3 regions of the Rhizobium mulingense genome follow, and region 1 is predicted to be linked to each of the others. Evidence: predicted binding sites of a transcription regulator. Region 1 holds the regulator's gene; each other region holds the start of a gene.
The links. Region 1 encodes PhoB, which activates phosphate uptake and scavenging genes when phosphate is short. Its sites were predicted from a motif close to TGTCATNNANCTGTCAT; they were not measured.

Region 1 (4,948 bases):
TCGTCGCTTCGAGCGCCGCTGGTAAACGGAGTTAAACATTATGAACATGTTGACGGAAGCTGCAGTTGAAAAGGCGCTGGATCAGAAGATGAGCAACGTCCCGTATAAGATGATCGGCCAGGATGTCTCGGTTTTCTACGGCGAGAAGCGCGCGCTTTTCGATGTGAACCTGAACATCCGCGAAAACACCGTAACCGCCCTGATCGGCCCCTCGGGCTGCGGCAAGTCGACCTTCCTGCGAAGCCTCAACCGCATGAACGACACGATCGACGGCTGCCGCGTCGCCGGCAAGATCACCCTCGACGGCGACGATATCTATGATCCCGACATCGACGTCGTCGAGCTTCGCGCCCGCGTCGGCATGGTCTTCCAGAAGCCGAACCCGTTTCCGAAGACGATCTATGAAAACGTCTCCTATGGCCCGCGCATCCATGGCCTGGCCAAGTCGAAGGCCGACCTTGACCAGATTGTCGAGAGCAGCCTGCAGCGCGCCGGCCTCTGGAACGAGGTCAAGGACCGCTTGCATGAATCCGGCACCGGCCTCTCCGGCGGTCAGCAGCAGCGCCTGTGCATTGCCCGCGCCGTCGCCGTCAGCCCCGAGGTCATCCTGATGGACGAACCCTGCTCTGCGCTCGACCCGATCGCCACCGCCAAGGTCGAGGAACTGATTCATGAGCTGCGCGAAAACTACACGATCGTCATCGTCACCCACTCCATGCAGCAGGCCGCGCGCGTGTCGCAGCGCACCGCCATGTTCCACCTCGGCAACCTCGTCGAGGAGAACGATACCGACAAGATGTTCACCAACCCGGACGATCCGCGCACCCAGGACTACATCATGGGTCGCTTCGGCTGATTGCGGCAATCCGAAGCCTTCCCGTTATTCGAGGACAAAGCCCCATGGCATCGACACATATTTATTCTGCCTATGATGATGATCTGAAGTTCCTCTCCAGGCGAATTTCCGAAATGGGCGGCCTGGCCGAGCAGATGGTCGCCGAATCCGTTCGCGCCCTGGTCAACGGCGACACGGCGCTGGCGCAGAAGGTCATCTCTGACGATGTGATCCTCGATCACACCGAACGCGAAATCGGTGACAAGGCGATCGTCACCATCGCCCGCCGTCAGCCGATGGCCGCGGACCTGCGCGAAATCATGGGTTCGATCCGCATCGCCGCCGATCTCGAACGTGTCGGCGACCTCGGCAAGAACACCGCCAAGCGCGTCATCGCCGTGCAGAGCACCGGCGTTCCGCGCAAGCTCGCCCGCGGCCTCGAGCACCTGTCCGAGCTGGCGCTCGTCCAGCTCAAGGAAGTGCTCGACGTCTATACGACGCGCGCCGCCGACAAGGCGACCGCCATCCGCGAGCGCGACAACGAGATCGACGCGATGTACACGTCGCTGTTCCGCGAGCTCCTGACCTATATGATGGAGGATCCGCGCAACATCACGAGCTGCACGCATCTTCTGTTCTGCGCCAAGAACATCGAGCGCATCGGCGACCATGCCACCAATATTGCCGAAACGATCTACTACATGGCGACGGGAGCCCAGCCGGAAGGCGATCGTCCGAAGGATGACAGTGCCAACACCGTCGGTGCCGCCACGGAATAACCGTGTCGAGCCCATTGCGTGCGTGCCCGTTCGGGGCGCGCAAAGAGGTCGCAGCCAATTTCTGATTTTGCGCGGGATCCTGGCTTAAATCACTCCGGATTTAAGGATCATGCGCGAGGAGACGAACACGCATGATCCCGAGAGTTGCAGTTGTTGAAGACGAAGAGGCCCTCAGCGTGCTCCTTCGCTATAATCTCGAAGCGGAAGGCTTCGAGGTCGATACCATCCTGCGCGGCGACGAGGCCGAAATCAGGCTTCAGGAGCGCACGCCCGACCTGCTCATCCTCGACTGGATGCTGCCCGGCGTCTCCGGCATCGAACTTTGCCGGCGCCTGCGCATGCGGCCGGAAACCGAGCGTCTGCCGATCATCATGCTGACGGCGCGCGGCGAGGAGAGCGAGCGTGTCCGCGGGCTTTCCACCGGCGCCGACGATTACGTCGTCAAACCGTTCTCAACCCCCGAGCTCGTCGCCCGCGTCAAGGCGATGCTGCGCCGCGCCCGCCCCGAGGTGCTGTCCTCGGTGCTGAAATGCGGCGATATCGAGCTCGACCGCGAAACCCACCGCGTCCATCGTAAGAGCCGCGAGGTCCGCCTCGGTCCGACCGAATTTCGCCTGCTGGAATTCCTGATGTCGTCGCCGGGCCGCGTCTTCTCCCGCTCGCAATTGCTCGACGGCGTCTGGGGCCACGATATCTATGTCGACGAACGCACCGTCGACGTCCATGTCGGCCGCCTGCGGAAGGCGCTGAATTTCTCCAACATGCAGGACGTCATCCGCACCGTGCGCGGCGCCGGCTATTCGATGGAAGCGTGAGGCGCAGGAAGTGTGTGTGGTCGGCGTTCCCACCGGTGCAGCCTTTCCACTCGCAATGCGCCAGCGCAGCCTATGCGTGTTCGGCACCACTTCTCCTCCGTCATCCCAGGGCTTGACCCTGATCCATGCTGCTGGAACCGCGCGGCCATGGCATCCAACTGCAGACAAACAATTGAAGCCGCGTGCTTGGTTGTGGATCCCAGGAGCAAGCCCTGGGATGACGGAGTTTGGGGAGGACGACCGGCAAGAAGCGAGACGTCTGGAGCAACTAAGCTAGAGCGATTCAGCCTTTCATGGAAACAAGAGTCCTCTAATGGAGTCCTTGAAAAAACCGCTTCAGGCGTTTCCTGGAATTGATCTAAGATCTGGACGGGTTTGCGCTCTTTGCCGTATCAGCACCTAACGCCACAGCTCCGTCGCTCCACAAAAAAACGGGCCGCGCGGGCCCGTTTCGCATTTCCATGACTGGTCCGCTCGCTCAGCTGACCCGCGCTGCCGCCCGGCGCCGTTCATTGACCGGCTGATAGGCGAGCTTCTGATGATAGCTGCAATAAGGCGAATTGTCGGGGGATTCGCAGCCGCAGAAGTGGAAATCCTCCTTCAGCGGATCGCCGACCGGCCATTTGCAGGTGCGTTCGGTCAGTTCCGTCAGGCCGAGGCGGCGCGAGATCGGCACAACCACATTGCCCTTCGGAACATATTCCATTTCCTCGATCGTTTCGATCTCGATCTCTTCCTTCAGCATCGTTGCGCCCTGCTGGCGGGTAACGGTGCGGGTGGTAATTCGGGAGGCGTAGTTCGGCGCGCGCGGCGCCGATGTCTGGCGCTTCGGCGTGCGCGCCGCCGTCGCCGTGCCGCCGGCCTTGGCGCGGCCCGGCAGGCTCAGCCGGTGTACCTTGCCGATAACGGCGTTTCGGCTGACACCGCCGAGCTGCGCCGCGATCTGGCTGGCGCTGAGCCCTTCGGACCACAGCTTCTTGAGTTTCTCGACCCGCTCGTCTGTCCAGTTCATGCCCTGTCTCCACCTTTTGCGTTGGTGATGGCAGAATCCCTCACCGTTGTCCCGGAAGCCTCCGAAACAAGAAACGCTTGATCAATTTTGGTGACTAGTTCCGCCGCATGCAGTCTAGTAATTGAACTTTAACCTAGTGTGAGGCTGACTCCGTGACAAGAGTCGCGGGAATCCGGATGAATCGAATTCGTAGTTTTCCCCAACTTGCTGCCCCTGCGTGTCATTTCTGCAATAATGCCTGTTGAAGGCTGAAAATGCCGCTGTGCAAGCTTGCTGCATCCGCTAAGGCCGCAGTTTTGTTGACATTGCAGCGCGAAAAGGAAATAGTACCGATCGCCGCCGAAAGGCGGCATTTTTGATTTTTCGGGCCTGGTTTTCTTAGCCGGAGTCCGTACTTGACAACGCTGATCGGGAGACCCGCGCCATGGCCGAAGCCGCGCCGCTTTATGACACCTATTCTCGTGCCCCGCTGCGGTTCGAGCGAGGCGAGGGCGTGTGGCTGATCACCGAAGGCGGCGAGCGTTATCTCGATTTCGGCGCCGGCGTCGCCGTCACCTCCGTCGGCCACGGCAATCCGCATGTGGTCGCGGCGCTGAAGGAGCAGGCCGACAAGGTCTGGCACCTCTCCAACATCTATGAGATCCCCGGCCAGGAGCGGCTGGCCAAACGGCTGACGGACGCCACTTTCGCCGACAAGGTGTTCTTCACCAATTCCGGTGCCGAGGCGCTTGAATGCGCGATCAAGACGGCGCGCCGCTATCAGTTTTCCAAGGGCCATCCCGAGCGCTTCCATATCATCACCTTCGAAGGCGCCTTCCATGGGCGCACGCTTGCGACGATCGCCGCCGGCGGTCAGGAGAAATATCTCGAAGGTTTCGGCCCCAAGGCTCCGGGTTTCGATCAGGTGCCGTTCGGCGACATCGAGGCTGTGCGCGCCGCCATTACCGATGCGACGGCGGCAATCCTGATCGAGCCGGTGCAGGGCGAGGGCGGCGTGCGCCCCGCCACCAGCGAATTCATGAAGGCGCTTCGCCGGATCTGCGACGAAAACGGCCTGCTGCTGATCCTCGACGAGGTCCAGACCGGCGTCGGCCGCACCGGCAAGCTCTTCGCCCATGAATGGTCCGGCATCACGCCCGATATCATGGCTGTCGCCAAGGGCATCGGCGGCGGCTTCCCGCTCGGCGCCTGCCTTGCGACCGCTGAGGCCGCTTCCGGCATGAAGGTCGGCACCCATGGTTCGACCTATGGCGGCAATCCGCTGGCCATGGCCGTCGGCAGCGCCGTGCTCGATGTCATTCTCGCCGACGGCTTCCTTGAACATGTGCGCGACGTCGCGCTGGTCTTCCGTCAGGGGCTGGCCTCGCTGAAGGACCGTTATCCCGATGTGATCGAGGATATCCGAGGCGAAGGCCTGCTGCTCGGCGTCAAGGCGGCCGTCCCCTCGGCCGAACTGCTGCAGGCGATCCGCGCCGCGCATCTGCTCGGCGTGCCGGCCGGCGACAAC
Region 2 (4,948 bases), on a different contig from region 1:
CTTCGACGGCGTTGCTGCCGAAGGCGGCGGCACCGGTCTTGCTATCCTGGAGGCGGCGGCCGATCTCGGTGTTACCGTCGATGCCGTCATACTCGACTATCACATGCCGGACATGAACGGCGCCAATGTCGCCCGCCGGCTGCGCGCCGATCCCCGCTTTGTCGAGCTGCCGATCATCTTCCTGACGTCGATGGATATCTCAGGCACGGAAAAGGAGTTCGCGGCGCTGAACGGCCAGGCGCATCTGATGAAGCCGGCGCGCGCCAACGTGCTGCGTAACACCGTCGTCGAGGTGGTTCGCGCCCGGCGCGTGAAGCAGGCTTCGCAGGCCGAAATCACCCGGTTGCGGGCCGAAACGGCCGTGCCGGCACCGGCGCCTGCGCCGCAGAAGCGGGCAGCTGAATTTATCGACGTGCTCGTCGCCGAAGACAACGAGGTCAATCAGATCGTCTTCACCCAGATCCTGCAGGGAACGGGGCTTTCCTTTCTTGTTGTCAATAACGGGCAGGAGGCAGTCGCGGCCTGGGAGAGCCACACGCCACGCATCATCATGATGGATGTCTCGATGCCCGTCATGAACGGCCATGAGGCGACCCGGACGATCCGCGAACAGGAAAAGGGGCAGGGCCAGCGGGTGCCGATCATCGGCGTCACTGCCCATGCGCTGGAAAGCGACCGGGAGGCTTGCCTCGACGCCGGCATGGACGATTACATGTCGAAGCCGATCAGCCCGGAGCTGCTGGAAGAAAAGATCCGGCAGTGGCTCGGCAAGGACGACCAGCAACCGGGACGTACGAGTTACTGATCCGAACCGACGAATGCCGACAATCTTTAGCTGGAAGGCGCCTTGACGCCGCAGAGCATTTCGCGCTTGCCGGCGAACCCCTTGCGGCGTTCCACGGCAAAGCCGGCGGCGATGAGATTACGGCGCACGAAGCCGGCCGCGGCATAAGTGGCGAAGGTGCCGCCGGCGATGGTTTTTTCGCAGACCTCACGCATCAGTTCCTCCGACCACATGTCGCCGTTGCGCGACGGGGCGAAGCCGTCGAGATACCAGGCGTCTAAGCCCGGCTTCGCCGTCTTGACGCCGTCGAGGGCCGGGCCGCAGACGACGCTGAGCCTCGTCTGATCGTCGAGGTCGAGCGAGACGGTCCCATCAGGCGTTTGCGGCCAGGCCGCTGTCAGCGCGTCACGCTCGGCATCGATCTCGGGCCAGTGCGAGAGCGCTCGGCCGATTTCTTCGCCGCGCATCGGATGGAGTTCGAAGGAGATGAAATGCAGATGCTGGCCGGCGGCGCGATGCCGCTTCCATTGCCGCCAGGTCTCGGCGAAGTTCAGGCCGGTGCCGAAGCCGAGTTCGCCGATCACGAATGTGTGCCGCCCGCTCCAGCGCTTCGGCAGGCCGTTGCCGGTGAGGAAGACGTGGCCGCATTCCAGCCGTCCGTCCGTCTGGCAATAAAAATGATCGCCAAAGGCGGTGGAATAGGGCATATCGCCGTCGCGCCATTCGAGCGGCTGCGGCGCGCCAGCCCCAATCTGATCTGGGTTCACGTCTGTCATGGAAAAAGCCGATAGTCCTGTGCCGGCGTCCGGTCAATCTTCTTGCGACCTGCTGATCGTCGGCGGCGGTATCATGGGCCTCTGGGCGGCCGTGCATGCCGAGCGGCGCGGCATAAGCGCCCTTCTTGCCGATGCCGGCAGGCTGGGCAGAGGTGCGAGCGGTGGCCTGCTCGGGGCGCTGATGCCGCATATGCCGGACCGCTGGTCGCAGAAGAAGCAGTTCCAGTTCGATGCGCTGGTCTCGCTCGAAGCCGAAATCGCGGCGCTCGAAGCGGCAACCGGGCTTTCCGCCTGCTATAACAGGTCCGGAAGGCTGATCCCGCTGCCGAAACCGCATCTCAACCGTATAGCCCGCGGCCATTCCGAGGACGCCGAGCGCCACTGGCGGGCAGGCGAGCGCCGGTTCCACTGGCATGTGCTCGACAGGCCCGATGTAGATGGCTGGGTCGAGGCCTCTGCCGGCGAAAGCGGTTTCGTACATGATACGCTTGCCGGCCGCGTCGCCCCCCGCTCGCTGATCTCAGTGCTCATCGCCTTCCTGCAGCAAGCAAAACATGTGCGCATCATGGAAAACGCCGATGTTGCCGATCTCGATCCGGACCGAGGCACGGCCGCGATAGGCAGTGAAATCGTCAGCTTCGGCCGCTGCATCCTGGCCGCCGGCCATCGGTCTTTTCCCCTGCTGCAGGATCTGACGCCTGGGCTGAAACAGCCGCTCGGCCAGCCGGTGAAGGGGCAGGCGGCGCTCTTGAAGGCGGAGATCAATCCGGCACTGCCGACGATCTTCCTCGACGGTCTCTATGTCGTCGCGCATGAAGGCGGGCATGCGGCGATCGGCAGCACCAGCGAGAACCGCTTCGACGATCCCTTTTCCACCGATGCCCAGCTCGACGCGCTGATCGAGGCGGCCCGCACCATCGTTCCGATCCTTCGCGACGCGCCGATCGTCGAACGCTGGGCGGGGCTTCGCCCGAAGGCCATCGACCGCGATCCGATGATCGGCCGCCATCCCGACCACCCGCGGCTCATCGCATTGACCGGCGGTTTCAAGGTCAGCTTCGGCCTTGCCCACCGGCTGGCGGAGGCGGCGGTTTGTATCGCATGCGATACAGATTGCGATTTTTTCCTGCCGGAAAGCTTTGCGATTTCAAGCCATATCGCTGCGGCTTCACGTTAAACGTGAGTTAGGTACAGCTGTGTTTCGTTATTCTGTCATGCAAATCACCTATCTGCTTGCGCATCGGCAGCGCCCAATTTCAGCGGCGCTCACTTCCTTGATGGAGGAAATTGCATGCGCTATGCCATTTGCTTCACGCCTCCGGCGAGCGACCCGCTGTCGCTCGTGGCCGCCAATTGGCTCGGTCGAAACGTATTTTCCGGCGATATGCTGGAGCCTCCGGCTGTCCGCGGCCTCGGCATTCACGAGATCGCCTTCCATACCGCCGTGCCGCGGCGCTATGGTTTCCACGGCGTTCTGAAGGCGCCGTTCCATCTGTCCGGCGATATGTCCGAACCGCAACTCCTGCGCGATCTCATGCGTTTTACCGGGACATTCGCTCCCTTCCAGATTTCACGTCTCGAAATTGCCCGGCTCGGCAGTTTCTACAGCCTGATGCCGAGCGCTCCTTGTGAGCAGATCCAGTATCTGGCTTCGGCGATCGTCCAGGAGTTCGATCGCTACCGCGCGCCGCTGAGCGAGGCCGACATCGAGCGCAGCGATCCGGATGGATTGTCGGCGGCGCAGTTCGCCAATCTACATCGTTGGGGCAATCCTTATGTTATGGACGAGTTCCGCTTTCATATGCCGGTGACAGGCTCCATCAATGCGATCGACATGCCCCGCATCGAACCGGCGCTGCGAACGATCTTTGAACCCGTCCTGAAGGAGCCGGTGATGGTTTCGAACGTGGCATTGATGATCGAAGAGGGTACCGGCGGTCCCTTCCGCGTCCACTCGCTGCACCCTATGGGCAAGGTCAGCGCGCGCAGGATCGCCTGAGTGGCGTTAAGCTAAGTGACTGTCCTGAAAGGATAAATTCTGCCGCGCAGTTTCCGTCTCGACATTCCGGCTGCGGATGATACCGTTCCCCGTCTTTTCAGAAGGTGATTTGATGGTATCCGAGACTTATCCGCGCAATCTCGTCGGTTATGGGCGTCAGACGCCCGATCCGAAATGGCCGGGCGAGGCACGCGTTGCCGTGCAGTTCGTCATCAATTACGAGGAGGGTGGCGAAAGCTCGATCCTCGACGGCGATCCGGCGTCCGAAAACCTGCTGTCGGAGATCGTCGGCGCAGCCGCCTGGCCGGGGCAGCGCAATCTCAATATGGAATCGATCTACGAATATGGTTCGCGCGCCGGCTTCTGGCGGCTCTGGCGGATGTTCACCGATCTCAAGGTGCAGGCGACCGTCTACGGCGTGACCTTGGCGATGGCGCGAAACCCCGAGGCCGTTGCCGCCATGAAGGAGGCGGGCTGGGAGATCGCCAGCCATGGCTACCGCTGGCTGGAATATAAGGATTTCCCTGAGGATCTTGAGCGCAAGCATATTCTCGAAGCCGTGCGCCTGCACACCGAACTGACCGGCGAGCGGCCTTACGGCATGTATCAGGGTAAGCCTTCCGACAATACGCTGCGGCTGGTGCAGGAGGAGGGCGGTTTCCTCTATTCCAGCGATTCCTATGCCGACGACCTGCCTTACTGGGTGAAGGGCGTCGACGGGAAACCCTTCCTGATCATTCCCTATACGCTCGAAACGAACGACATGCGTTTTGCCACGCCGCAGGGTTTCAACGCCGGCGATCAGTTCTTCACCTATCTGAAGGATGCCTTCGACACGCTTTACGAAGAAGGCAAGGCGGGCAGCCCGAAGATGATGTCGGTCGGCCTGCATTGCCGCCTCGTCGGACGGCCCGGCCGGGCGGCGGCGCTGAAGCGCTTCATCGAATATGTGCTGAAGCACGATAAGGTCTGGATTCCGCGCCGCATCGAGATTGCCGAGCATTGGCATCAGCACCACCAACCGGACGCGCTCTGATGCTGTCGCGCGAGGATTTCGTCTCTCGCTTCGGCGGCGTCTTCGAACATTCGCCTTTCATCGCTGAGCGTGCCTATGACAAAGGCAGTGTGAGGGAGCCGTTGACAGCATCAGGCGTGCATGCGGCGCTTGCCGCCGTCTTTCGGGCGGCAAGCAGGGAAGAGCGTCTTGGCGTGCTCAGAGCCCATCCGGATCTCGCCGGGCGCCTGGCGATCGCAGGAGAACTCACAGAAGACAGCCGCAAGGAGCAGTCGGGAGCCGGTCTCGACCGGCTGAGCCCGGCCGAGCATGCCCGCTTCAATGAACTCAATTCGGCCTATGTCGAAAAATTCGGCTTTCCTTTCATCATCGCC
Region 3 (4,948 bases), on a different contig from region 1:
CGTTACGCCACGCCTCGCGCGGCGTAGCCGGCGGACTGCGGATTATCGATGTTTCGGCAAGCCGACTGATCGTGATCCGATGTGCGGCCAGGTCAAAACTTCAAGACGCTTCTGCCTCGGCAAGTCGCTTGATCATCAGGACGACTTTCCGGTGATAAGTTCATAGGGCAGGAAGGCCGCCGACATCGTCAGAAAAACCCCGATTGCCAGGGGATAATTGGCCGCCGTATTCGGATCGGTTAACTTGGGAATGCCGATCACGGCGCCGGCCGCCAAGACGGCCGACAATGCGACCTCTTGGATAATCAGCTTCGAACGACGTGTCATGATCGACCTCCTGTTGCCAGATGAGCTTGGTCCATCGCCTCACCCGAGCAAGGCTAGAGCAAACAGAACGGGTATCAAGATAAAATCCAATTTTTGCGCGGCAAGCACCTGCTGATGGTTGGCAAGCTTGGTGCGCCTCGTGGTTTATACAGAAGGGTCCAGGGACCATGCGACCCCTGGCTTCATGCTCCGGGAGCCGATCCGGCGCGGCTATGCTTCAATAGCGCTCTGGTACCAACATTTCAGCCGGAACCGGCGCCCTAATGTAATCATCATGGCGGATGCGATCCGGCAACTCGATTTCCGGTTTCGGCACATCCTCGTAAGGGATCTGCTCGAGAAGATGGGCGATGCAGTTCAGCCGCGCCCGTTTCTTGTCCACGGCCTGCACCACCCACCAAGGCGCCTCCTTGGTGTGCGTGCGCGCCAGCATTTCTTCCTTGGCTTTGGTATATTCCTCCCAATGGACACGGCTTTCCATGTCCATCGGTGAAAGCTTCCACTGCTTCAGCGGATCGTGGATACGCATTTTGAAGCGGAATTCCTGCTCCTCGTCGGTGATCGAGAACCAGTACTTGATCAGCACGATGCCGGAGCGGACGAGCATGCGCTCGAATTCCGGCACCGAGCGGAAGAATTCCTCGAGCTCGTCGGGGGTGCAGAACCCCATCACGCGCTCGACGCCGGCGCGGTTGTACCAGCTGCGGTCAAAGAGCACGATCTCGCCGGCTGTGGGCAGGTGCGGAACGTAACGCTGGAAATACCATTGATGGCGCTCACGCTCGGTCGGGGCGGGCAGTGCGACGGTGCGGCAGACGCGCGGATTGAGCCTCTGGGTGACGCGCTTGATCGCGCCGCCCTTGCCAGCCGAATCCCGGCCCTCGAAAAGCACCACCACCTTCAGCTTCTTGTGCTGGACCCAATCCTGCAGCCGCACCAGTTCGTGCTGCAGCCGGAAGAGTTCGCGGAAGTAGATCTTTCGCTCGAGCGTCTGCTCGGCAGGTTCCGACATTCCCTCGGCGACCAGATCGTCCAGGCGGTCTTCCTCCATCTGCATTTCCAGCTCCTCATCGAAGCTGTCTGCGATTTCGGCCTTTATGCGGTCGAGTTGGTCCTGCGGTGTTTGAGCCATGGTTTTTTCCTTCCTGTTGTTTTGACAGGAGCATGTCAGTACGAAGGCTATATGACGGCCACTAATCGAGCTGAAACGGTTACGCCCGTCTCTCGTTCCAACTGCAGCTTAGAGCTGCCCCGCCCGATATCGATCGGCAAGGTTTCGGCAGGCGCGGATCGTCAGGGCCATGACGGTGAGCGTCGTGCCCGCGATGCCGCTGCCGGGGAAGGCGCTGGCGTCGGTGACGATGAGGTTTGGGGCATCCCAGACCTGGTTGTAGGGGTTGAGCACCGACGCTTCTGGGCTTTCACCCATGCGCGCACCGCCGGTTTCATGGATGGCCGCGCCCATGCACATGGTCTTGCGGAACCATACGCGGAACATGAAGCGGCTGAAGGCGTCCGTGTCGGGAAAGGCGCCCTTACCCATCTCCTTGAGGCCGGTGGGCGAGCCGATGAATTCGAGCTCACCGCCGACTTCGCTCACCATGGTGATTAGCGTTTCCTCCTGCTGGCGAAGCAACGCCTGCTCCTCCGCCTGCATGACGCAGCGGATATGCGGCACGGGAATGTTCCAGGCGTCTCTGCGCCTGGCATCGAGGGTGATGCGGTTGTCGGCATAGGGCAGCATGCGGCCGAAGCCGAAGAAGGCGAGACGCGCATCGGTGTCCCCGGAAACAGGCGCCCGGCCGACGCTGCCCTGGTAGTCAAAATCGCCGCGGGCCGCGTCACCCTCGCCGAAACGGGGGATGAAGATCCCACCCGAGGGATTGTAGAACGGGTCGGTCGGAGCGGATTCGTCGGGCGCCCAACCTTTCGCCTTCGAAAAAGATCCGAAGGCGAGGCAGGGAAGCTGATCCATGAAATAGCGGCCGAGAACGCCTGAGCTATTTCCGAGGCCGTCGGGATGTTGGGCCGAGGCCGAATTGAGGAGCAGCCGCACGCTCTCGATCGGCGAGGCCGACAGCACCACCGTCGCGGCACGGGCCATCGATATCTCACCCGTATTGCGGTCGATGAATTCCGCGCCGGTTGCGCGGCCGGTTTTCTCATCCGTCGTGATGCGGCGAACGACGGCGTCGTAGCGGACCGTCAGCCGGCCGGTGGCCTTGGCATCCTTAAGCGGCCGCGGCATGCGTTCGGCGTCCGGCGCGATGTAGCGCCAGGAAACGACGCGCCTCTGCGGCCAACGGCTTTCAACCGCTTGCTTGAAGATCTGTTCGGCGGGCGTCAGACCCGCCGGATTGGCATAGATCCCGTCCGGCAGCGTCGGCACATCGTCCTTGTTGCCGTAGAGCCCGAGATAGGTCTCCACTTCGTCGTAGAACGGCGTGAGCTCGTCATAGGAGAGCGGCCAGTCGACGCCCTTTCCAGAGCGCGACCGGATCTTGAAATCGTCGTCGGTCCAGCGCAGCAGCACGCGGCCGAAACTGTGCAGACGCCCGCCGCCCTGGCGGCCGCGGATCCACAGGAAAGGCTCGCCCTTCGGCGTCGTATAGGGGTTCTTGCGGTCGTTGACGAAGAAGTGGCTGAAGCGCTCTGTAAAGAAGGCCGCGCGCGCCTGGATCGGCTGCCCCTTGATCGTGGCGCGCGCACGCTCCCAGATATTGATGCTGCTGGCGGGCGCCTTCTTGCGCGCCGGGTCGAAATCCCCAGGCCCAACGGCCGGACCGGCCTCCAGAAGCAACACCGACAGCCCTTGCGCCGTCAGTTCTTTGACCGCGAAGGAACCCGCCGCGCCGGAGCCGATCACCAGCGCATCATAGATGATCTCAGACATGTCTTTCCAAATCCTGTTCTGGAGCAATTGCTCAAAGCGGAGGGCAGCGCGCCGGCGATTGCGAGAAAACCAAGGGGCGGCGCATCAGAGCCGCGACCCGTCGGCGCCGAAGAGCGACGCCTTGGCGATATCGAGCCCGGGAGCCACGGCGTCGGCCGGCTGCAGGGCCACATCGCCCATCAGCCTGAGCGAGAGGCTTTGATCGGCCCAGTCGAACCAGACGACCGCATCAGACCCCATCGGCTCGACAACGGAAACGCGGCCGGAAATGGTGGGCAGGCTACTTGCCGCTCCGTCGAGCACGAGATGCTCGGGGCGAAAGCCGAGCGTTGCGGGTCCTTCCGCCGCTGCTGCTTGAAAGGAATAACCGGAGAGATCGACAGCAAGCCCCTTGCTTCGAAAGATTAGCGCGCCGTGGCCCCGTTCGATCCGGCCCTCGACGAAGTTCATCGCCGGCGCGCCGATGAAACCGGCAACGAAGAGATTGGTCGGACGGCGATAGATCTCGGCCGGCGAGGCAAGCTGCTGGATGACGCCGTCGCGCATGATAGCGATGCGATCGGCAAGGGTCAGGGCCTCGACCTGATCATGGGTCACGTAGATCATGGTGTTGCCGAGGCGCTGATGCAGCTTCTTGATCTCGACGCGCAATTCATTGCGCAGCTTAGCGTCAAGGTTCGACAAAGGTTCGTCGAAGAGAAAAACATCCACTTCGCGCACAAGCGCCCGGCCAATGGCGACACGCTGGCGCTGCCCGCCGGACAATTCGGCCGGGCGCCGGTCGAGCAGCGTGTCGAGGTGAAGGAGAGCGGCGGTACGGGCGACACGGGCCTCGATCTCGGCCTTCGGCAGACCGGCGACGCGAAGGCCGAAGGAAAGGTTCTTGCGGACCGACATGCGCGGGTAGAGCGCGTAGGACTGGAAGACCATGCCGATGCCGCGGTCTTTCGGTTCCTCCCAGCTGACGTTCTTGCCCGAGATCCAGATCTCACCGGCAACGATCTCCTGCAGGCCAGCAATGGCGTTCAGCAGAGTGGACTTGCCGCAGCCCGAAGGGCCGAGCAGCACCAGGAACTCCTGCGGGGCAATATCGATCGACATTTTTTCGATCACCGTATGGTGGCCATAGGCGATCTTCAGATCCTTGACGGAGACGGCGGATTGCATGGAAGCGTTACCCCTTGACTGCGCCGGCTGCGATGCCACGCACGAACCAGCGGCCGGACAGGAAATAGATGGCAAGCGGGACGATGGCGGTCAGGATCGTCGCCGCCATGTTCACATTGTAAGTGCGCTCGCCCATCGTGGTGTTGACGATATTGTTGAGCTGGACGGTCATCGGCAGATTATCGCGCCCGGCGAAGACGAGGCCGAGCAGGAAGTCATTCCAGATGCCGGTAAATTGCAGCATCGAAACGACGACCACCATCGGCACGGCGATCGGCAGCATGATCTCGAAAAAGATGCGCCAGAAGCCGGCGCCGTCGACGCGCGCCGCCTTGCAGAGCTCTTCCGGCACGCTGACGAAATAGTTGCGGAAGAGTAGCGTCACCAGCGGCAGGCCGAAGATGACATGCACGAGAATGATGCCGGCAAGCGAATTGTAGAGCTCGATATTCGCCATCGCCCGGACCATCGGATAGAGGAAGATCTGGTAGGGGATGAGGCCACCGGCCATCAGCAGGCCGAAGAGCAGGTTGGCCCCGCGCGGCCGCCAGAGCGACAGCG

Region 2: a site for PhoB is predicted at 2,760-2,776, ahead of PYR71_RS09090 (DUF1045 domain-containing protein). Genes of this name have one in related genera too.
Region 3: a site for PhoB is predicted at 1,500-1,516, ahead of ppk2 (polyphosphate kinase 2). Genes of this name have one in related genera too.

Annotation. Positions count from the first base shown of each region.
Region 1 covers NZ_JARFVE010000002.1:504,189-509,136, reverse strand. The annotation lists gene pstA (phosphate ABC transporter permease PstA) at 1-25, shown strand, start outside; gene pstB (phosphate ABC transporter ATP-binding protein PstB) at 41-856, shown strand; gene phoU (phosphate signaling complex protein PhoU) at 901-1,614, shown strand; gene phoB (phosphate regulon transcriptional regulator PhoB) at 1,746-2,429, shown strand; gene PYR71_RS02610 (GcrA family cell cycle regulator) at 2,908-3,441, opposite strand; gene PYR71_RS02605 (aspartate aminotransferase family protein) at 3,866-4,948, shown strand, end outside.
Region 2 covers NZ_JARFVE010000004.1:34,787-39,734, forward strand. The annotation lists gene PYR71_RS09075 (response regulator) at 1-805, shown strand, start outside; gene mnmC2 (tRNA (5-methylaminomethyl-2-thiouridine)(34)-methyltransferase MnmC2) at 832-1,560, opposite strand; gene PYR71_RS09085 (NAD(P)/FAD-dependent oxidoreductase) at 1,559-2,737, shown strand; gene PYR71_RS09090 (DUF1045 domain-containing protein) at 2,852-3,559, shown strand; gene puuE (allantoinase PuuE) at 3,672-4,595, shown strand; gene uraD (2-oxo-4-hydroxy-4-carboxy-5-ureidoimidazoline decarboxylase) at 4,595-4,948, shown strand, end outside.
Region 3 covers NZ_JARFVE010000003.1:136,839-141,786, forward strand. The annotation lists gene PYR71_RS05600 (hypothetical protein) at 136-327, opposite strand; gene ppk2 (polyphosphate kinase 2) at 545-1,459, opposite strand; gene PYR71_RS05610 (GMC oxidoreductase) at 1,568-3,220, opposite strand; gene PYR71_RS05615 (ABC transporter ATP-binding protein) at 3,305-4,387, opposite strand; gene PYR71_RS05620 (carbohydrate ABC transporter permease) at 4,395-4,948, opposite strand, start outside.